Regions from separate parts of the Azospira inquinata genome, predicted to be linked through region 1. Evidence: riboswitches for the same ligand, from Rfam matches in the RefSeq annotation. Region 1 holds a riboswitch; each other region holds the start of a gene.
What was found. A riboswitch is a leader RNA that binds a small molecule or an ion and turns the genes downstream of it on or off. The one in region 1 is predicted to bind cobalamin.

Region 1 (7,281 bases):
TGTCTTTTCCGCCATATCCCACAGCCCCCGGTGGGCGGGGAAATCCCCATAGGTATAGCCCAGGGAAGCCAGATGGTCGTTGATCAGGGTGAAATGCCCGGCTTCTTCCTTGGCCACCCGGGCCCAGTCCCGATAAAAATCCTCCGGCAACCCGGGAAAACGCCATACCGCATCCAGGGCCAGATCAATGGCATTGAATTCAATGTGGGCCAGGGCATGGAGCAAGGCCCCCCGCCCCTCCCGGGTATGCAGGCCGCGTCGGGGCACCTGGGCTGGAGGCACCAGGATAGGCCGTTCTTCCCGCCCGGGGAGGGTGGTCCGGGGAACCAGCACCGACTCCGGAACCACGGCCAAGCGATCATCCAGCGCCCGGGCCGCCGCGACTTTTTCCCCAATGGGAGCGGTTTCCAGAATGGCGAGGGCGAGGGAGCGCAGCATGGAAAAAATGGGGCAAAGGAAAGGCGGGCAGTTTGCCACCGGAGCGCCCCCTCCGCCAGCCTGCCCGGGGCGTAAAAGGACGGCTAGAATGGGCGTCTAACTCACTAGACGGAATAGGACCATGTCCCGCCATACCAAAATCGTCGCCACCCTGGGCCCCGCTTCCACCGATCCGGATGTTCTGGAAAAACTCATTTTGGCGGGGGTGGATGTGGTCCGCATGAATTTTTCCCACGGCACCCCGGAGGACCATTTGCAGCGGGCCGCCACGGTGCGGGAAATCTCCACCCGCCTGGGGCGCCCGGTGGGCATTCTGGCGGATTTGCAGGGCCCCAAGATTCGGGTGGGCAAGTTCGAGGCAGGCAAGGTGCTGCTGGAAAAAGGCGCCCCCTTCATTCTGGATGCGGCCTGTGCCCTGGGGAACCGGGAACGGGTGGGGCTGGATTACAAAGACCTGCCCCGGGATGTGGGGTCGGGGGCCGTGCTGCTCCTGGACGACGGACGCATCGTGCTGGACGTAGTGCGGGTGGCTGGCACGGAAATCCACACCGTGGTGCGCCAGGGCGGGGAGCTGTCCAATAACAAGGGTATCAATCGCCAGGGCGGCGGACTGTCCGCCCCGGCCCTGACCGCCAAGGACATGGAAGACATCAAGACCGCCGCCCGCCTGGATGTGGATTATCTGGCCGTCTCCTTCCCCAAGAGCGCCGCTGACATGTACATGGCCCGTCAGCTGATGCGGGCCGCCGGGGGCCGAGCCCTGACCATCGCCAAAATCGAGCGCACCGAGGCAGTGGATGCCCTGGATGAAATCCTCGCCGCCTCCGACGGGGTCATGGTGGCCCGGGGGGACCTGGCCGTGGAAGTGGGGGATGCGGCGGTGCCCGCCCTGCAAAAGAAGATGATTCGCCACGCCCGGGAAATGAACAAACTGGCCATCACCGCCACCCAGATGATGGAATCCATGATCCATTCCCCCGTGCCCACCCGGGCCGAGGTGTCGGACGTGGCCAACGCGGTACTGGACGGCACGGACGCGGTCATGTTGTCCGCCGAAACCGCCAGCGGCGAATACCCGGTGGAAACGGTGGAAGCCATGGCCCGGGTGTGTCTGGAAGCGGAGCGTTCCGCCGAAGTCTCCCTGGACCGGGAATTCCTGGACCGGGTTTTCGCCAGCATCGATCAGTCCATTTCCATGGCCGCCATCTGGACCGCCCACCACCTCAAAGTCAAAGCCATCGCCACCCTTACCCAATCCGGCTCCACCGCCCTGTGGATGAGCCGGCTCAACTGCGGCGTGCCCATCTACGCCCTCACCCCGAGCCAGGGCGCCGTCACCCAAATGGCCCTGTTCCGGGAAGTGAGCCCGGTGCTCATGAGCCAGCTGCACACGGACCGGGACGTGCTGCTCTATGAGGCGGAGCAACTGCTCATCGCCCGGGGCGCCGTAGCCAAGGGGGATTTGATGGTCCTCACCGTGGGAGAACCCATCGGCACCCCCGGAGGCACCAACACCCTGAAAATTATCCGGGTCGGAGAGCACCGCCTGCCCACGCCTCGGACGACGGATCAGGAGTAGCCCCGCCTCCCGGGGAGAGTTCGGTCCCCCGGCGCACGGGCTGCGGGCTGCGGGCTGCGGGCTGCGGTTTGCGGTTTGCGGTTTGCGGTTTGCGGTTTGCGGTTTGCGGTTTGCGGTTGCGGTTGCGGTTGCGGTTGCGGTTGCGGTTGCGGTTGCGGTTGCGGTTGCGGTTGCGGTTGCGGTTGCGGTTGCGGTTGCGGTTGCGGTTGCGGTTGCGGTTGCGCCCGGGCTGCCCGCCTGCCGTCAGCCCGGGCTGATAAAATGGGTCCTGGTCGCCCACCGTGGCGGCCCCACGTCCCCCGGTGCCCATCAGGGAGAATCGGGAATACGGTGCGGCAGGCGGAGCTTCAGCCCCCCTGCCTATTCCGCAACGTGCCCAACGCTGTGAGGGGGATTCCCGGTGCAGACGCCACTGGCCTTGGGCCGGGAAGGCGCGCCGGGAAAGGGAACCCGAGTCAGAAGACCGGCCGGGGGAAGCTTCGGACGCGCCAGGCCGGGTGCGTCCCCACCGCGCTTCTGAAGGGGACTCCATGAAGACCGCCCAGCCGCACGCCACCTCAATCAACTGCACCACCCTTAGCCCCGCAGCCGCGGAGAAGACGGGGGCCACACCGGCCGCCGCCACTCTCCCCATTGCCGCCACTCCCACCGCTTCCACCCCGGTTTACGCCAACGCGGCCGGAGTTCTAGCCCAGGCCCAGGAAGAGCAAGCCTTTCCTGAGGCCCTACGGGATGCCCTGTATCACACCATTTTTTCCCGCCGGGACGTGCGGGGCCAGTTCAAGCCGGACCCGGTGCCCGACGCCGTCCTCTCCCGCCTCCTCACCGCCGCCCATTTCGCCCCCTCCGTGGGCTTCATGCAGCCCTGGAGCTTTCTCCTGCTCCGGGACCTGGCGCGGCGCCAGGGCGTCCACGACCTGTTTCTCCAGGCCAACGAAGAAGCCCGGGCCCGCTTTGGCAGCGATCAGGGCCGACTCTACAGCCGTATCAAGCTGGAAGGGATTCTGGAATCCCCTCTCAATTTGGTAGTCACCTGCGACCGGGACCGGGCCGGACCGGTGGTGCTGGGGCGCACCCACATTCCCACCATGGACCTGTTCAGCACCGTCTGCGCCGTGCAGAACCTGTGGCTGGCGGCCCGGGCCGAGGGCCTGGGGGTGGGCTGGGTGAGCATTTTCGATCCCCAGCGAGTCCATGCCCATCTGGGACTGCCGCCCCAGGTGGAGGTGGTGGCCTATCTGTGCCTGGGCTATGTGCGCCATTTCGAGAGCCAGCCGGAACTGGAAACCCTGGGCTGGCGCCACCGCTTGGATCTGGCGGAACTGGTTTATGAGGATGCCTGGGGCCAGGCCGCCCCCGCCAGCCTGCAAACCCAGCTGCGCCAGGATCAGGCCCGGGCGGCAAAAGAGCGCCGTCTCTAGACCCGGCCCCGGGGAAACTCGCGCCCGCCGCCCAAGGCAGTTAAAATCACCGGTTTCCGAGCATCCCCGGGCCACTCCCGGAAAAAGATGCCGTCACCCTTGGAGGAACACCATGCCCATCGTATCCATGCGCCAACTCCTGGACCATGCCGCTGAAAACGGCTACGGCCTGCCCGCTTTCAACGTCAATAACATGGAGCAGGTCTGGGCCATCATGGAGGCCGCCAATCAGGTCAATGCCCCGGTCATCATGCAGGCCTCCGCCGGCGCCCGGAAATACGCCGGGGAAGCCTTCCTGCGCCACCAGATTCTGGCCGCCGTGGAAGCCTATCCCCACATTCCCGTGGTCATGCACCAGGACCACGGCCAATCCCCCGCCGTATGCATGGCGGCCATCGCCTCCGGCTTTTCTTCCGTGATGATGGACGGATCCCTCCAGGAAGACGGCAAGACCGCCGCCTCCTACGAATACAACGTGGCGGTGAGCAAGAAAGTGGTGGAATTCTCCCATTACATCGGCGTCACCGTGGAAGCGGAACTGGGGGTGCTGGGCTCCCTGGAAACCATGAAGGCGGATAAGGAAGACGGCCATGGGGCGGAAGGCCACATGACCCGGGACCAGCTGCTCACGGACCCCAACCAGGCCGCCGACTTCGTCAAACAAACCAATTGCGACGCCCTGGCCATCGCCATCGGCACCAGCCACGGGGCTTACAAATTCACCAAGAAGCCCACCGGAGACATCCTGGCCATTGAGCGCATCAAGGAAATCCACGCCCGCATTCCCAACACCCATCTGGTCATGCACGGCTCCTCCTCCGTGCCCCAGGAACTGCTGGCGGAAATCCGGGAATTCGGCGGCGACATGAAGGAAACCTACGGGGTGCCCGTGGAAGAAATCGTCATCGGCATCAAGCACGGGGTGCGCAAGGTGAATATCGATACGGATATCCGCCTGGCCATGACCGGGGCCGTCCGCCGTTTCCTGGTGGAAAACCCCACCAAGTTCGACCCCCGGGAATTCCTCAAGCCCGCCCGGGAAGCAGCCAAAAACGTCTGTCTGGCCCGCTACCAGGCCTTCGGTTGCGAAGGCCGGGCTGCCCAGATCAAGGCCGTGCCCCTGGAAAAAATGGCCCAGCGCTACAAGGCCGGGGAACTGAACCAGATCGCCAACTGATCCGGCCCCGCCCACGGCCTTCCGCCCGGCCCACCGGGGGAAGGCCGTTTTTGCGTCTGGTCTGGGGGAAAGGAAGCCGTTGCCCCGCCCGGGTTCCGGCCCGGTCCCCAGCCCCTTGTTTGGCCCTTACCTAGCGCTGACCTGGCCCTGCCCGGACCATTTCCGGGGCCGATCCCGGTTTCGCTGCCCGCCCCATTTCCCGTCCAGGTAAAATTTGGGACCGGAGCCGGTTTCCTCGATTTTCCGGGCCCAGCCCGTACTTAGCCCCTTTTCCCCCTATCCCCACCATGCCCCATTTCTTTGCCGACGACGGCGAAAAAATCCATTACGCGGAAAGCGGCAGCGGCCGCCCCCCCATCGTCATGCTCCACGGCTGGACCTCCAGCCACCAGGAATGGTTTCCCTTCATCCCCGCCTTGAGCGCCCACCACCAGGTCTGGCGCTGGGACGCCCGGGGCCACGGGGGCCATGCCCTGACCCGGCCTGCCGCCCCCACCGTCACCCGCATGGCCCGGGACTTGCACAATCTCCTGGAACAGGCGGATCTGGAACAAGTGGTGGCCGTGGGCCATTCCATGGGCGCCCTGACCCTCTGGCAGTACCTGAAGGATTACGGCTGCGAGCGCATCGGCAAGCTCTGCCTCATCGACCAATCCCCCAAGCTGGTCACCGGGCCGGACTGGCCCTACGGTATTTACGGGGATTTCGATGCGGTACGGTCCGCCCGGTTTATCGAGGAACTGCGCCAGGACTTCCCCGAATCCGTGCTGCGCCTGGGGGCCCTGGGCCTCAATGACCGGGCCCGGCAAAAGTACGAGGAAAACGCCAAGGGTTGGGCCAAGGCCAGGAGCTTCCTGGAAACCCTCCAGCCCGGCCCCCTGATCCAGTGCTGGCAAAGCCTCACGGAGGCGGATTACCGGGAGGTACTGGAACGCATCGCCGTCCCCGCTCTGCTCATTTTCGGCGGCCAGAGCAATTTCTACCGGGCCGACACCGCCCATTTCGTGGCCCAGAAAATCCCGGATGCCAAGCTCCACATCTACGAAGGCACGGACCACTCCCCCCACCAGTGGCAGCGGGAGCGTTTCGTCACAGATCTGCTGGCCTTCATCCAAGCCTAACCCGGCGGGGAAACCAAAGAAAAAGCCGCCTTTCGGCGGCTTTTTGCATGGACGCAAGGCTTACTCAGCGGCAGGCCAACAGCTCCACCTCGAACACCAGGGTGGCATTGGGGGGAATGACCCCACCGGCGCCCCGGGCCCCATAACCCAGTTCAGCGGGAATGGTCAGGCGGCGGCGCCCGCCCACCTTCATGCCCGCCACCCCTTCGTCCCAACCCGCGATCACGTGGCGGGCTCCCAGCATAAATTCAAAGGGATCGTTCCGGTCCAGGGAAGAATCGAACTTGCTGCCATCGGTCAGCCAGCCGGTGTAATGGACCGTGACAATATCCCCCGCCTTGGCTTCGGGACCGTCACCCACCAGGCTGTCGTCAATTTCCAGGCCGGACGGAGTGGTGATTGTGCTCATGGAGACTCCTGAAAGATAAGGCGGCCCAGGGGCCAGGCCCCGCCGCCGAAGGGGGCATTGTAAAGGAAGGGCCCGGGCCCCTCCTAGTCATCCCCATCGCCTTCCGGCAACAGACGGGGATGACCGGCAAAAGCGGCCCGCAGCCCGGCCAGCTTGGGGCCGATCACCCCCTGGCAATAGGGGGCGCCCCCATGGCGCCGGTAATAATCCCAATGGTCCGCCTCCGCCGGCCAGAACCGGTCCAGGGGCCCCACCTGGGTAACGATGGGGTCCGGCCAGTCAGGCTGATGCCGGGCAATGGCGGCCCGGGCGGCCTCTTCCTGAGCCCGGTCCCCGAAGAGAATGAGGGAGCGGTACTGGCTACCCAGGTCGCAGCCCTGGCGGTTCAAGGTGGTGGGATCGTGGGCCGCAAAAAAGATGTCCAGCACCAGGTCCAGGGGCAGGCGGGCCGGATCAAAAACCACCTGCACCACCTCCCCGTGGCCCGTCTCCCCGCCGCATACCTGTTCATAGGTGGGCCGGGCCAGGGTGCCGCCCCCGTAACCCGGGGTCACGGACAGCACCCCGTCCCAGGACTGGTACACCGCCTCCAGACACCAAAAACAGCCGCCCCCCAGGACCAGGGACTGTTTTTCCGGCGAGTAGATAGATTCCATGGCTTTTTTCTCCCAAGCTTTCTCCTCAAAAGACGGTCCGGGGAGGAAAGGGTTCCCCAAAAATCCCCCCGGAGTCCGGCGGAATACTTAGTCCTTCGGGCGAAGCCCTTATTCCACGCCACTTTCAGCCGCATGACGGGGGAAAGGGGCTAGAATGATCCTTCATCCTTACGGAATGCGCTTTTGGCTTTTCACCCCCTCCGCCCCTTTTTCAGGCGTCTGGCCAACCCGGGTTACGCCCTGGGTTTTGCCGCCCTGATCCTGAGCCTGATGGTCGCCGCCCTGGCCGTATGGCAGGCGGTGGAGCGGCGTCATGCCCTGGACGGGCAGATGGAGCGGGAAAGCCATCTCATCAACATCGCCCAGGGTCAGTATTTGAGCCGCAATCTCCAGGCGGTGGATTTGATGCTGGCTTACGTCAATGAGCGGCTGGGGGAACTGGATCTGGATTCCGACCTGGGGCGTCGCCAGGCCACCGCC
Region 2 (7,281 bases), 930 kb from region 1:
GGGGATTCGGGGGCTGGGGTCACGGGCAGCACCCGCTATTCCTCCTTTGTGGAATTCAATGCCGCTTATGAAGTGGTACCCGGGTGGACCTTGAATGGACAGATTGGCCGGCAAATGATCCGCAACTCCACTGGCCTGGATATCTCCTACTACAAGGCCGGCGTCACCCGGGCCTTGGCCGACGGCTGGACGGTGAGCGCGTCCTACTCGGCCACCAACGAACCGGCGGCTTACAAGAACTTCCTGAGCCTGTCCAACGGCACCTCCTCCTCCGACATCGCCCAGAACCGGTTCTTTGTCAGCGTCAATAAGGCTTTCTGAACGACCTGCTGTTTCACTTGCGAAAAAGGGCCGGGAAACACTTCCCGGCCCTTTTTTTGTGGGCCTCCCCGGGTGATGCGCTGTGAGGCTCAGGCCCACTGCCGGGGGGCCACCCAGGTGGCCGTCAAACCCTGGGTTAGGGGCGGCCATGGGGCGGCAGGCCGGGATGGGGCTGCCCTAGCCCGGCGCTCAAGCGGACTCCCGGCAGCCGGCACTCCTCAGCCTCTCAGTCCCCTTATTCCCAGTTCAGCGCCCCTCCAGTCTGGTATTCCGTCACCCGGGTTTCAAAGAAGTTTTTCTCCTTGCGCAGATTCACCTGTTCGTCCAGCCAGGGCACCACGTTGGCGGCGCCGGGAAAGGGCTCTTCCAGGCCCAGCTGGCGGGCCCGGCGGTTGGCGATGAAGCGGAACTGCTCCCGGTGCAGGTCGGCGCTGTAGCCCAGCATGGGTTCCTGGAACAGGTAGCCCGCGTAAGCGGATTCGGCCGCCTCCGCCTCGTCCCAAAGCAGGCGCAGGGCGGCGGGGTCGAGCTGGAGGTCTTCCTCCTGGATGAGCTGGCGCACCACCCGGATGCCGAAGCCGCAGTGCAGCACCTCGTCTCGCATGATGTACTGGAGCTGTTCCGCCGTGCCCTTCATGAGGCCCCGCCGTTGCAGGGCGAAAATGGGGGTGAAGCCGTTGTAGAACCAGCAGCCCTCGAAAATGCCCGCGAAAAACAGGTAGGACAGGGCGAATTCGTGGAGGGTGTCCCGGTTGCCCATGTCCAGGCCGGAGCGCAGCACGGCATTGAGGCGCCGGTTGGAGAGGGCGATTTTGCCGTGGATTTCCGGCACCACCCGGTAGCGGTTGTAAATCTCCCGCTGGTCCAGGTTCAGGGTTTCGATGCAGTGCTGGTAGGTCCAGGTGTGGAGAGATTCTTCGTAGACCTGGCGGGCCTGGTAGATCTGCAATTCCGGGGCGGTCATTTTTTCCATCACCGCCAGGCCGATATTGCGCATGGCCAGAATGTCGGAGGTGGTCAGGTAGGCCAGCACATTTTCAAAAACGTGGCGTTCCGCTGGGGTGAGCCGGTGGTGGTAATCCTGCACGTCCTGGGCCATGTTGATTTCCAGGGGCGTCCAGTGGTTGCGGTTGGCCTTGAGGAAATATTCCCAGGCCCAGGGGTACTTGAAGGGGGCCAGTTGGTTAATGTCGGCCCGGCCCCCCACCACCCGCTTGTCCTGGGGATCGATGGGGGCCAGGGCCGCCGGGTCTTCCCCCAAGGGGGGGAGGGCGTTGGCGGCGGGAATGGGGGGTGTCCGGGGGGCGGTGGCCTTGCCTGAGTCCGTTACCGGGCGTGCCGGAGCCTCTGTTTCCGGCGCCATGGCCCGGGGAGCACCGTGGACAGGGGTGGAAGCGACGGGGGCCGGGCTCTGGTCCCAATCCGCGAATAGGGTGTCGGGCCGGGCAGCGCCGGTCCGGGTGGGGGCGTTGGCGCTCATTGGCAGGCCTCGCAATCCGGGTTGTCGATGGAACAGAATTTGGGGGCGGCCGGGGCCTCGGTTTCCCTTTCCTGCTCCCGGCGGCCGTCCGTGGTTTTTTCCGCCTGACTGGCCCCCAGGGTGCGCAGGTAATAGGTGGTCTTCAGGCCCCGCAGCCAGGCCAGCTTGTAGAGTTCATCCAGCTTGCGACCGGACGGTGTGGCCAGATAGAGATTGAGGGACTGGGCCTGATCGATCCATTTCTGGCGCCGGGAGGCCGCTTCCACCAGCCACACCGGGTCCATTTCAAAGGCCGTGGCGTAGCGGGCCTTGAGGTCTTCCGGCACCCGGTCGATGGGGGCCAGGGAACCGTCGAAATATTTCAGGTCCGCCACCATCATTTCGTCCCACAGGTCCAGGGCCTTCAAGTCCCGCACCAGGGCCGGATTGACTACGGTAAATTCCCCGGAGAGGTTGGATTTGACGTAAAGGTTCTGGTAGTCCGGCTCTATGCCCTGGGAGACCCCCACAATGTTGGAAATGGTGGCGGTGGGGGCGATGGCCACGCAGTTGGAATTGCGCATGCCCTTGTCCAGCACCCGGCGGCGCAGGGCATCCCAATCCAGGGTCTGGTGCCGATCCACTTCCAGGAAATTCCGGGCCGGGTCGTCACTCAGATGGCTGCGGGCTTCCGCCAGCCGGTCCAGGGTGTCCGGAGGCAGAATGCCCTGGCTCCACAGGCTGCCCTGGTAGCTGGGATAGGTGCCCCGTTCTTCCGCCAGTTCGGTGGAGGTCCAGTAGGCGTGGTAGCACACCGCTTCCATGGATCGGTCGGCAAAGGCCACGGCCTCCGGGGAGGCGTAGGCCAGGCCCAGGGCGTGGAGGCAGTCGGCAAAGCCCATGATGCCCATGCCCACGGGGCGATGGCGCAGATTGGCGTTGCGCGCCTTGGGGGTGGCGTAATAGTTGAGGTCGATGACGTTGTCCAGCATGCGCAGGGCGGTGCGCACCGTGCGTTGCAGCTTTTCCTGGTCCAGGCCGCCCCGGGCTACGTCCAGGTGGGCGGCCAGATTGATGGAGCCCAGATTGCAGACGGCGGTTTCCGTGGCCGAGGTGTTGAGGGTGATTTCGGTGCACAGGTTGGAACTGTGCACTATCCCCTTGTGCTGCTGGGGCGAACGCAGATTGCAAGGGTCCTTGAAGGTGACCCAGGGATGGCCGGTTTCAAAGAGCATGGTGAGCATGCGGCGCCACAGCTGGACGGCGGACACCTTCTTGAAATGCTTCAGCTCCCCCCGGGCGGCCCGGTCTTCGTAGGCCTGGTAGGCGGTGTCGAAATCCCAGCCGTATTTGTCGTGGAGGTCCGGGGTCTCGTCCGGGGAAAAGAGGGTCCATTCCCCCCCGGCCATGACCCGCTCCATGAACAGGTCCGGAATCCAGTGGGCGGTGTTCATGTCGTGGGTGCGGCGCCGTTCGTCCCCGGTGTTTTTGCGCAGTTCCAGGAATTCCTCGATGTCCAGGTGCCAGGTTTCCAGGTAGGCACACACCGCCCCCTTGCGCTTGCCCCCCTGGTTCACCGCCACGGCGGTGTCATTGACCACCTTGAGGAAGGGAATCACCCCCTGGCTCTTGCCGTTGGTGCCCTTGATGCGGGCCCCCAGGGCCCGTACCGGGGTCCAGTCGTTGCCCAGGCCGCCGGCGTATTTTTGCAGCAGGGCGTTTTCCTTGACGGCCTGGTAAATGCCCTCCAGGTCGTCACTGGTGGTGGTCAGGTAGCAGGAGGAAAGCTGGGGATGGCGGGTGCCCGCGTTGAACAGGGTGGGGGTGGAGCACATGAAATCGAAGCGGGAGAGCAGGTGGTAAAACTCCACCGCCCGGGCCTCCCGATCCACCTCGTTCAAGGCCAGGCCCATGGCCACCCGCATGAAAAAGACCTGGGGCAGTTCAATGCGCCGTTCCTCGATGTGGAGGAAGTAGCGGTCATAAAGGGTTTGCAGCCCCAGGTAGGTGAATTGGAGATCCCGCTCCCCCTCCAGGGCGCAGGCCAGCTGGGTCAGGTCGAATTCCAGCAGGCGGGGGTCCAGGAGTTCCGCTGCCACCCCCAGGCGGATGAATTCGGGGAAATAGTCCCCGTAGCGCTGGGCCATGTCGGCCTGGAATACCTCTTCCCCCAGCACCTCCCGGCGCAGGGCGTGGAGTTGTAGGCGGGCCGTGGCCTGGTCATAGGCCGGGTCCCGCTCGATGAGGCTGCGGGCGGCCAGCACCAGGGCTTGATGCACCTCCGCCAGCTTCACCCCGTCATAGAGATTGCGCAGGGCCTGTTCCCAGATCAGGGCCGGGTCCGCGTCTGGCAATCCCTGGCAAGCGGCCTGGCAGAGGGCCAGCAGGGCCTGCCGGTCCAGGGGGCGGCGCACCGGGCCGTCCACCACGTGGAGCACCGGGGCTTCCTCTTCCCGGGGCTGGGCCTGGGCCGCCTGGGCGGCCCGTTCGGCGGCCCGCCGTTCCCGGTAGAGCACGTAGGCCCGGGCCACATCGTGTTCCCCGGCCCGCATTAGGGCCAGTTCCACCTGATCCTGGATGTCTTCGATATGCACCGTGCCCCCGTCCGGGAGGCGGCGAGTGAGGGCCTGAATGGCGTCTCCGGTGAGGCGCAGCACCCGGTCCCGGATGCGGGCCGAGGCGGCCCCCTGGGCGCCGCTCACGGCGAGGAAGGCCTTGGTCATGGCCAGGGCGATTTTGTCCGGGTTAAAGGCCACCACGGCGCCGTTGCGGCGGATGACCTGGAGCCCCAGTACGGTCTGGCGACAGGACTCGGAGAGGGCCTGGAAGGCCAGGCCGAAGGGGCTGGTGGCGTTGGCCTCGGTCTCAGGGGCTGGGCCGGCGGTAATGCTGGAAGGTGGTAGAGATGGGCCCCGTTGGGCGGTGGAACTGGCTTGCTGCATGAAGACTCCCCGTATGCGAGCGGAACGGGGGTCGGAGAAGGTCTGGAGCGGGCCGGAATGGGGCAGATAGCCCCGGGCACGGTTCCCGGGCGGACGGGCCGACCGGGCCAGCCTTCCGGGAGACACCCCGCTCCTGGTAAGCAAATGAACGTGGCGAGGGCAGGTCTCCTGGCTTGCGGGTCAATGTCGCCCGGCCTTGTTGCCACGAACCTTCCCGGAAGAGGCTTCCAGTGGTTCGGGTCCGGCCGGGGACTCACCGCCTACAGTTGCGGGGGCAGCTCCGGAATGGGGCCCACCGGGGTGGGCGCCGCACCGGATTCCCTTTTACTTCCCCTTGGGGGGAACCGTCGCGTGGGGCCTATGTTGCCCCGGCCCCAGGATGACGTCAAGATTGAAATACTAAATGTAGTGTGCTATCGGCGTATCGCCACTATAGGTAGTGGTTGTGGGCCGCTCTCCCCGGGGTGGGGGCGTGTTCCCCGTATCCCCACGGGATGGGACCGCCTGGGGCGTGGCGGGGCGAAAGCGGGGGGCATCCGCCCCCGCCAGATTGCCCAGGGCGGCGGCCCGTTCCCGGGCCAGACGCCGGGTCAGGCGGGTGGCCCCTTCCACATCCCCCCGGGCCAGGCAGGGGCAGAGTTCCTCCTGGGCCGCGGTGAAAATGCTCTGATTGAGGCGTCGGAATTCCGGTCCCCAGCCCAGGAGCAGCTTGTCCCCCAGGGCCCGGATTACGTCTTCCAGATACAGATTGCCCGCCGATTCCATGAGCCGGTCGTAGAAGTTTTCCTCCGGCGCCTGGGGCCGGTCCTGATGCAGGCCCAGGCCAAAGCCCCGGCGTCGGGCAGCCTGCTGGACGGTGAAGGTTTCCACTAGGGTGAGCACGGTGAGCAGCTCGTCCAGGTCCCGGGGGGAGAGGCGGGCCACGGTGCATTCCTGACGCACCCCGTTGCGCAGATGGATGCAGAGCAGGCCTTCGTGGGCCAGCACCTTCACTGCTTCCCGCACCGGGGTGCGGCTCACCCCGTATTCCCGGGCGATGGCCCCCTCGTCCAGGGGCGTGCCCGGCGCCAGCTGGTGCTTGAAAATGCGCTCCCGCAGGGAATCCGCAATGCCTTCGTAGAGGGCGCGGGGGTGATCGTGGCGGTCCGTGTGCATGGGGGTCTCCTGAAAATTCGGTATTCCCGACGCCGGTGGATCCCAAGGGCCCGTGGCGGGGGGCACCGTGCCCCCGGATCCGGCTTGCCAAGCGCCGGGAATGTTTGCAATATACGCATCCCAAAAATGGCGTAAATAACTGAAATGGCGAAGATAATCGAAGGTTTTTCCGGAGTTTTGCGAATTTTGCGAATGGGGCCGGTCCCCGGCTCCCAGGGACGGGGCTTCCGGGGCCGGGGGCTGTCTTTTGCCGGGGCGGGGCGGCCATGAAAAAATCCTTCATGGGGGTGCGCTTGAAACGCCTGCGGGAGGAGCGTCAGCTCACCCAGGTGGCCCTGGCCCGGGCCCTGGGCCTGTCTCCCAGCTACCTCAATCAGCTGGAACAGAACCAGCGCCCCCTCACGGTGTCCGTGCTGCTCAAGCTCAACGGGGTGTTCGGGGTGGATGTGCAGCGCTTTGCCGAGGACGACGAGGCCCGGCTGGTGACCGAATTGCAGGATGTGCTGGCCGAGGCCCCCGGCGGGGAAGGGGTGTCCCAGGCGGAAATCCGGGAATTGGCCAGCGCCATGCCCGCCCTGGCCCGGGCCTTTCTTGGCCTGCATCGCCGTTATCGCCAGGGGGCGGAGCAGGTGGCTGCCCTGTCCGCCCGGCTCGGGGGCACGGGGGAGGGGACGGTGGCCGCCCCCGCGCCCTTTGAGGAGGTGCGGGATTTGTTTTACGCCCGCCATAACCACGTGGCGGAGCTGGATGCTCTGGCGGAACAGTGCTGGGCCCAATGGGGCCTGACCCCAGGGGATACGGCCCCGGCCCTGGCGGACATCCTGGCCCGGCGCCATGGGGTAAAGGTGGTTCTGGGGGACAGCCGGGAGACGGGGGCGGCAAGGCCGGAGGCCCCCGGGGAAGCCCTGCGTCGTTACGATGCCCGCCAGCGCCTGCTCACCCTGGCGCCCCACCTCAATCCGGGTCAGCGGGCCTTTCAGTTGGCTACCCAGTTAGCCTTCCTCGAAGGGAGGGAGGTGATCCAGCGCCTGGCGGCGGAGGCGGACCTGTCCGGGGAGGAAGCCCGGCGCCTGGCCCGCATCGGCCTGGCCAACTATTTTGCCGGGGCCCTGCTGCTGCCCTACGCCCCCTTCCTGGCTGCCGCCGAAAGTCTGGGCTACGACATCGAACGCCTGGGGCGCCGCTTCGGCGTGGGCTTTGAAAGCGTCTGCCACCGCCTCTCCACCCTGCAACGGCCCGACGCCCGGGGAGTGCCCTTTTTCTTTGTGCGGGTGGATCGGGCGGGCAATATTTCCAAACGCCAGTCCGCCACGGATTTCCACTTCTCCCGGGTGGGGGGCAGTTGCCCCCTGTGGAATGTGTACGAGGCCTTTGCCCAGCCCGGCCGCATCCTCACCCAGCTGG
Region 3 (7,281 bases), 910 kb from region 1:
GCACCGCCAGCACCGGGGCCAGGTCCAGCCAGCCGTATTTGAAGGCGTAGGTCAGTTCATCCAGCACCACCAGGCCCACCTTGGGATCGGTCAGATAGGGAACGGCGGCGGCCCAGGCCCGCCGGGCGGCCTCTTGGTCCCGTTGCCGATCCTGGGTGTCCCAGGTAAAGCCTTCCCCCATGACCTGCCAGGCCACCCCGGGCTGGCGCCGGAAAAAGGCTTCTTCCCCCGTATCGGAGCGGCTCTTCACCCATTGCACCACCGCCACCCCCAGGCCATGGCCCAGGGCCCGGGCCACCAGGCCAAAGGCGGCGGAAGACTTGCCCTTGCCGTTGCCCGTGTGGATCAGGAGTACACCCCGGCGCTGGTCCGCCGCCGTAATGTGGGACTGGATCACCGCCTGTTTGCGAGCCATGCGCTGCTGGTGTCGGGCCTCCCGATCCGGGGCGTCTGCCGAGGGGGGCTGGGGCTGGTTCGGGGGGGTCATAGGGCCTCCTGCACATCGTCCAGGCCCCGCAGCAGGCGGGGGCCCGGGTGGGCGAAATCGTCCCCCGGTAGGGTAACGATGCGGGCGGGCAAATTGCCCAGGGCGGCGCTGCACTGGGCCGCCGCCACGGGGGAAAAGTTGAGCACTAGCTCGGGTTTCAGGGCCGCCACGTCCTTGGCCAGGGCGGGCACGTCGCCGTAGAACTTGAGCCGGGGATCGGTGGCCAGAATTTCAAACCCGGCCCGGGCGAACAGGTCCCCCAGCAGGGTCTGGGGGCCATAGGCGTAGGGGGCGCCGCTACAGGCGGAGAGGAGCAGCACCCGCCGCCCCTTGCCCGGCCCGGCGGCCAAACGCTGGTTCAGTTCCGTCTGGAAGGCCTGGATTTTGGGCAGAGTTTCCGGGGCATGGATGGCCCGGGCGGTGGCTTCCATCATGGCGATCATGTCCGCCACGGAACCAAAGCCCCCCAGGCGCACGGCCTGGGCCCCCGCCGGCGTGACCTTGGCCAGGGTGGCCGCCGTCACCCAGTCCGGGGCCAGGAGCACCGTGGGATGGAGCTTGGCAATGGCCGCCCCATCCGGGTCCAGCACCCCGCCGGTGTGGGGCAGGTCCAGCTTGTCGTAGCGGGACACCCCCACCAGACAGCCGCCCCGGCCCAGCCATTGCACCACCAGGGTCAGGTAGGGGGATTGGCTGACGATGCGGCTCCCGTCCGGGCAGGCGGGTTGGGGCGACACAGTTTCCGCCCCCTGGGCCACGCTCAGGGTGAGGATTAAGGAAAGGGAGAGAAAGGCGCCCAAGCGGCTCAGGCGCTGGCAGCAAGTGGAGAGGGTCATGGGAATTAAGCAGGAATAAAAACCACGTGGCCGTGGACTTCGGCCCGTTCCAGGGGATGGCCGTAGAGCCGGGTCAAGCGCTCGCCGGTGAGGAGTTGGTCCGCTGGGCCCACCTCCGCCTCCCCGTCGCCGTAGAGCAACAGCACCCGGTCACAGTAGCGGGCGGCCATGGCCGGGTCGTGGAGCACCAGCACCAGCCCGGCCCCTTCCCGGGCCTGGGCGGAAAAGAGTTCCAGCATGGCCACCTGGTGATTCAAATCCAGGTAGGCCAGGGGTTCGTCCAGCAGATACAGATGGGGCGCCTGGGTCAGCAGGGTGGCAATGCCCAGGCGCTGGCGTTCGCCGCCGGAGAGGGTGGCGCTCTGACGCTGCTCCAGCCCGGCCAGCCCCACGGCGGCCAGGGCCGCCTGGGCCAGGGCCCGGTCCTGTTCGCTTTCCCAGTCCCAGCGGCCCAGGTGGGGATGGCGCCCGGCCAGGGCCCCTTCCAGCACCGTGGAGGAAAAGGCATCCCCCTGGCTCTGGGCCAGCCAGCCCCGGCGCAGGGCGGCCTGGCGGGGGCCCCAGTCCCCGTAGGGACAGCCTTCCAGGAGCACCTGCCCTGCCCCAGGGGCCCGCAGCCCGGCCAGGGTGGACAGGAGGGTGGATTTGCCCGCCCCGTTGCGGCCCAGAATGGCCAGCCGCTCCCCGGGCAAGAGGTCGAAGCCCAGGCCCTGACAAACCCGGTGCCCCCCCACGCTGACGGCCAGATCACGGACCTGGAGCAGAGGCAGGACGGGGGAAGACGTAGACACGGCGCTCATCGGGGACGACGGCTGAGGAGGAAGAGAAACACGGGCACCCCGAGCAGGGCGGTGAGCACCCCCACGGGCAACTGCTCCGGCGCCACCACGGTGCGCGCCAAGGTATCCGCCAGGGTCAGCAGGGCGCCGCCCCCCAGGGCGGAGGCGGGAATCAGCAGACGCTGATCGTTGCCCACCGCCAGACGGGTGAGATGGGGCACCACCAGGCCGACAAAGCCGATGGCCCCCGCGGTAGTCACCGCCGTGGCCGTGGCCAGGGCGGCGACAAAATAGATGAGGCGGCGCAGCCGGGGCACCGCGACCCCCAGGGACTGGGCAGTAGCCAAGCCCCGGGCAAGAAGATTCAGTTCCCGGGCAAAGGGCAACACCCCCGCCACGGCCAGCACCAGGATCACCAGGGCGGGCTTGGGGTCCAGCACCTGGGACAAATCCCCCATGAGCCAGTACAGCATGCCCTGGACCTTATGTTCCGGCGCCACGGCCAGGAGCAGGGTGACAAAGGCGCCGCAGCCCGAGGCCACAATCACCCCGGTAAGCAGCAGGCGAGTCTGGGTCCAGCTCCCGTCCCCCCGGGCCAGGCCGAAAACCAGGAAGGTGGCCCCCAGGGCGCCGAGAAAGGCCAGGAAGTTAATCCCCACTACGGCCCAGCCGAACAAAATGGCAAACAAGGCCCCCACCCCGGCCCCGCCGGAAATACCCAGCACATAGGGGTCGGCCAGGGGATTACGCAAGAGCACCTGCATCAGGGCACCGGCCACGGCCAGCAGGCCGCCGCAGGCAAAGGCCGCCAGGGCCCGGGGCAGACGCAGGCTGCGCACCACCTCCCCCGCCGTGCCCTGATCCTGGCCCAGCAGGGCCCCCAGGGCATCCCGGGGCGCCACGGGCAGAGTCCCCGCCATCAACGCCCACAACAGGCTCCCCCCGGCCAAGAGGGCCAGAAGAGCCAGAAGCAACAGGGCGCGACGACGGGTGGGCATGGTTACCGCAAAACTCCTTACTTAGGCGAATAGCGCAGGGTCAGGAACAGGGAGCGCCCGGGCACGTTGAAGTACTGGGCCGTTTCGTAATCCTTGTCGGTCAGGTTGTTCACCCGGGCCTGGAGGCTCAGATCCTTGCTCACCGCGTAGGTCACGTAGGCGTTCAGGGTACCGTAACCGCCCATGCGGTTGCTGTCCTTGTTGGACATCCGGTCATAACGTTCCCCTTCCGTCTTGAATTCCCCGCCCAGGCCCCAGGCGCCCCAGCGCCGTTCCAGGGAGGCGCTGGCCAGGTTCTTGGCGCGCCGGTTCAGCTGATCCCCCGTATCCACCTCCTTGGGGTCTTGGTGGGTATAGCTGGTGGTCCAGCGCCAGTCCTCCGCGGCATGTTCCCAGGTAGCGGTAAAGCCTTTGATCAAGGCTTCGTAGTTCTGGGGCACGTAGTTGGCATCCAGTTCGATGTCGTTGTGGATGCTATTCCGGAAGGCCACCAGGCGTACCGTGTCCGCCCCCTGCCGGTAGCGGGTACCGATTTCAAAGTTGTGGGACTTTTCCGGCTGGAGATTGGGGTTGTTGTAGCAGCCCCACATGGAGCAGGGGTAGTACAAATCCAGCAGAGTAGGTGCCCGGAAGGCCGTACCGGCGCTGGTGGTAAGGGCCCAGGCCTTGGTCAGGTCATAGGCATAGAGCAGGCTGCCGGTGGTCTGGTTGTCGTAGTCGGTCCAGCTGTCGGAACGCACATTGGCCTGGACGTGGTGCTTGCCGTAATCCCCCAGCCACTGGGCCAGCAGGGTGTGAAGATTACGCTGGGTCTTGTCGTAGGTATCAATCCCGGGGCCGTTCACGGTCTGGCGCTCGAATTCCATGCCCAGGGTCAGCTTGCCACTGTCAAAGCTGAAGTGATTGAGCCAGCTGGCCTGCTGGCTGCGGGTCTTGGGGGCATAGGCGCTGCCGCCGGTCTTGCTTTCGTAATCGTAGAGGGCCTGACCCAGCTTGAATTCCGCCTGCCAGCGGGCCGTCACGGGCAATTCATAGGTTGCCCCCACCAGGCTGGTGTTGCCCAGCATGTAAGGCCGGACGGAAAAGCCGTTGTCGTAATCGGTCCGGTCATGGGTTTCCATGGCCACCAGACGGAGGCTGTGGCCATTGCTGAAATCCTGGCGCAGATTGGCCACCAGATTGCGGCGCCGGTAGCCGTCGTCATCCGCCTCATAGGAACTGCTTTGGGGCTTGGTGGTGGAATAGCCGTCGGCCCCGTCCCAGCCCAGGCCCACGTAGAAAGAGGTATTGCCCTGGCGGCCGCCGTAGCCAGCCTGGGTCTGATAGGTGCCGTAACGGCCCACGGTGACGGCCCCGTCGAAGGCCGGCGCCCGATCCGGTTCCCGGGTGAAGAGCTGGATGGCGCCGCCGATGGCACCGGAGCCATAGAGGCTGCTGGCCCCGCCCCGCAACACTTCGATCCGGTCCAGGGCATTCAGGGGCACCTGGTCCAGGGGGGTACTGCCGTCAATGGGATTCATCAGGCGAAAGCCGTCCACCAACATCACCGTCTGGGAAGTTTTTGTACCCCGCAGGTAGACCCCGGAGGTCGTCGTGGGGCCGCCGCTGTTATAGCTTTCAATCCCCGCCTCCTGGGACAACGCCGAGGTCAGATCCGTGCTGGCTGCCGCTTCGATGCGGTTCCGGCTCACCACGGACACATCCTGGGCCGGATTGGCCGCGGCCCCGGGCACCCGGGTGGCGGTGACCACCACGTCCGCCAGAACGTTATCCACGTCGGCGCCGTAGGCGGAAGAAAAGAGAGTCGCCAGACTGGCGGCGATAAGGCTGGGTTGCCACTTGAATTGCATGGAGTTGCTCCAGAGGGCGGCCGATGCGTCCCCGCTCGGCTCACGTGAGTACCGAGGCAATACCGCGACAAGAGGGAATCAGAGTAAGGATGCCGAAAGCCGGCCACCGGACTCGCCGCCTCCCCGCGGCACTACCGCCAAACTCCTTCTAGGCCGGTATCCGGGCTCGGAAGTCTTGATCCGTCGCCTTCCCAGGACGGATAGTCCCAGTGGCTTGCTGTGGCGGACCCACACTTCCTCACCGTTGCGGGGGCAGCACAGGCATTGGGGCACACGATCGAGCGTGCCCCGCACCTGTTTCCCGTTTAACCGCGTGGAAGGGCTTCCAACGCGGCACCTGAAAGGAAAAAACGCCCGATTGGTGATCGAGCGTGTGACAAAGTGTAACGGATTACCCTAATTATGGCGAGGGGTAGGCGGAAAGTAATGCCACAAAACACCTTCAAAAACGCCCCTTATTCCTTGACCTTGCAGGGATTTAACATCTATAGTGCGCGCCTATGGATACCGAACTGAACGCCCTCGAAACCAAGGTTGCCCAGGTCGTCACGCTCTGCCAGAGCCTGAAGACGGAAAACCAGGATTTGCGTCAACGCCTGGCGGCCGCCGAGGAAGAGCAGCAGCGTCTGGCCCTGCGCATGGACGCAGCCCGGACCCGTTTGGAAACCCTGATCCAACAATTGCCAGGGGAAGACAAGGCATGAGCGGAGAAGCGCTGCATCTGGACGTTCGGCTGCTGGGCCGGGAATATCGGGTAGCCTGCCCTTCGGAAGAGCGGGAAGCCCTGCTGGAAGCCGTGGATTACCTGGAACAACAGATGCAGGACGTGGCGGGCAAAGCCAAGAATCTGGCCCCGGAACGGGTGGCCGTCATGGTGGCCCTGAATCTGGCCAGCGAACTCCTCGCCGAACGCCGCAAACCGGCCCCCTCCACTGCCCTGGAAGCCAATGAAGACGGGGCTTCCGAACAAATTCACAAGTCTTTTGACAAGCCTGACTTTCAGCGTAGAATCGGAGACATGGAAGCTCAGTTGGACGCGGTACTGCAAACCCAGTCGCCCCTGTTCTGACTGAACTTCCGCCCAGTGTCCCCTGCGGTGCGCGTCAAGGTCATACATTCCTTGAACCAATGCTAATTGGCATCAGGTTGTCCGCCAAAACGCCGCTGTTGTGAGCGCCCCCAGTCGGGCGCACCTGAAGTGGCTGGCAGGCAGCCGTCTTGGACCCCCGGTTCAGGATGCCGACCTAACGGCACAGGCGGGGGCCCAGCAGTACGGAAACAGCGTGGCTTTTGCCACGCTGTTTTCTTTTGTGGCTCACGCACCCACCGTCACGGCCCCAAACGGGGCGCCGCCCCCCGGGCCTGGCGGGTCCGCCCTAACCTGACCCGCATTTCCCTCCCTCCCCTTTCTTCTCCCCCGCCACCATGAGTTTCGATCCCGCCTGGTTCGCCTTTCTTGCCCTGGGGCTTTTTTCCGGCTTTGTGGCGGGGCTCCTGGGCATCGGCGGCGGCGTGGTGCTGGTGCCCCTGCTGGCCATGCTGTTTGACGCCCAGGGCTTTCCCCAGGCCCAGGTGCTGCACCTAGCCCTGGGCACTTCCATGGCCACCATCGTCTTCACCGCCACCGCCAGCCTGCGCACCCACCACCGGCATGGGGCGGTGCGCTGGGAACTGCTCAAATCCTTCACCCCTGGGGTGTTGGCCGGCGCCCTGCTCGGCCCCCAACTGGCCACCCGGGTACCGACCCGGGAACTGGCCCTGTTCTTCACCGGCTTCATTTTCCTCGTGGCCCTGCAAATGGGCCTGAACCTACGCCCCAAGGCAGGCCGCCACCTGCCGGGCCCCTGGGGCATAGCCGCCGTGGGGGCGGGCATCGGCGCCCTCTCCTCCCTGGTGGCCATTGGCGGCGGGTCCCTCACCGTGCCCTTCCTGGCCTGGTGCGGTGTGCCCCTCACGGAGGCTATCGGCACCTCCGCCGCCCTGGGTCTGCCCATCGCCTTCTTCGGTAGCCTGGGCTATCTCTGGGAGGGCTGGGGCCAGCCGGGCTTACCCTGGGGCAGTCTGGGCTACGTCTATCTGCCAGCGGTGCTGCTGGGAGTAGCTGGTTCCACTCTCACCGCCCCCATGGGTGCCAATCTGGCCCATCGCCTGCCCGTCGCCCGCTTGAAGCGCATTTTTGCGGGCGTCTTGCTGGTGCTGGCGGTGAAGATGCTCTACGGCCTGCTTTAGGGGACGGCCTCACCGACCTCGCCAGCCACACCGGGTTCCCCGGAAACCCCGGGGCGCCTCTCCGGGGCATCCCAATTGCCGCTTTTTCCCCGCCGCTTTCGC

Region 2: another riboswitch for cobalamin. It lies ahead of Azoinq_RS08310 (ribonucleoside-diphosphate reductase subunit alpha); the one in region 1 lies ahead of bluB (5,6-dimethylbenzimidazole synthase).
Region 3: another riboswitch for cobalamin. It lies ahead of Azoinq_RS08235 (TonB-dependent receptor domain-containing protein); the one in region 1 lies ahead of bluB (5,6-dimethylbenzimidazole synthase).

What each region holds. Positions count from the first base shown of each region.
Region 1 covers NZ_CP064782.1:870,082-877,362, forward strand. The annotation lists gene Azoinq_RS03830 (ferritin-like domain-containing protein) at 1-438, opposite strand, end outside; gene pyk (pyruvate kinase) at 560-2,017, shown strand; cobalamin riboswitch at 2,313-2,492, shown strand; gene bluB (5,6-dimethylbenzimidazole synthase) at 2,548-3,438, shown strand; gene fba (class II fructose-bisphosphate aldolase) at 3,551-4,615, shown strand; gene Azoinq_RS03850 (alpha/beta fold hydrolase) at 4,903-5,736, shown strand; gene Azoinq_RS03855 (FKBP-type peptidyl-prolyl cis-trans isomerase) at 5,801-6,145, opposite strand; gene msrA (peptide-methionine (S)-S-oxide reductase MsrA) at 6,229-6,801, opposite strand; gene Azoinq_RS03865 (bifunctional diguanylate cyclase/phosphodiesterase) at 6,985-7,281, shown strand, end outside.
Region 2 covers NZ_CP064782.1:1,803,069-1,810,349, forward strand. The annotation lists gene Azoinq_RS08300 (TorF family putative porin) at 1-321, shown strand, start outside; gene Azoinq_RS08305 (ribonucleotide-diphosphate reductase subunit beta) at 557-1,801, opposite strand; gene Azoinq_RS08310 (ribonucleoside-diphosphate reductase subunit alpha) at 1,798-4,722, opposite strand; cobalamin riboswitch at 4,864-5,086, opposite strand; gene Azoinq_RS15095 (GntR family transcriptional regulator) at 5,122-5,877, opposite strand; gene Azoinq_RS15100 (short-chain fatty acyl-CoA regulator family protein) at 6,144-7,281, shown strand, end outside.
Region 3 covers NZ_CP064782.1:1,784,454-1,791,734, reverse strand. The annotation lists gene cobO (cob(I)yrinic acid a,c-diamide adenosyltransferase) at 1-487, opposite strand, end outside; gene Azoinq_RS08250 (ABC transporter substrate-binding protein) at 484-1,323, opposite strand; gene Azoinq_RS08245 (ABC transporter ATP-binding protein) at 1,329-2,123, opposite strand; gene Azoinq_RS08240 (FecCD family ABC transporter permease) at 2,120-3,100, opposite strand; gene Azoinq_RS08235 (TonB-dependent receptor domain-containing protein) at 3,118-4,950, opposite strand; cobalamin riboswitch at 5,085-5,306, opposite strand; gene Azoinq_RS08230 (hypothetical protein) at 5,451-5,654, shown strand; gene Azoinq_RS08225 (cell division protein ZapA) at 5,651-6,019, shown strand; RNA gene ssrS (6S RNA) at 6,036-6,217, shown strand; gene Azoinq_RS08215 (sulfite exporter TauE/SafE family protein) at 6,376-7,179, shown strand.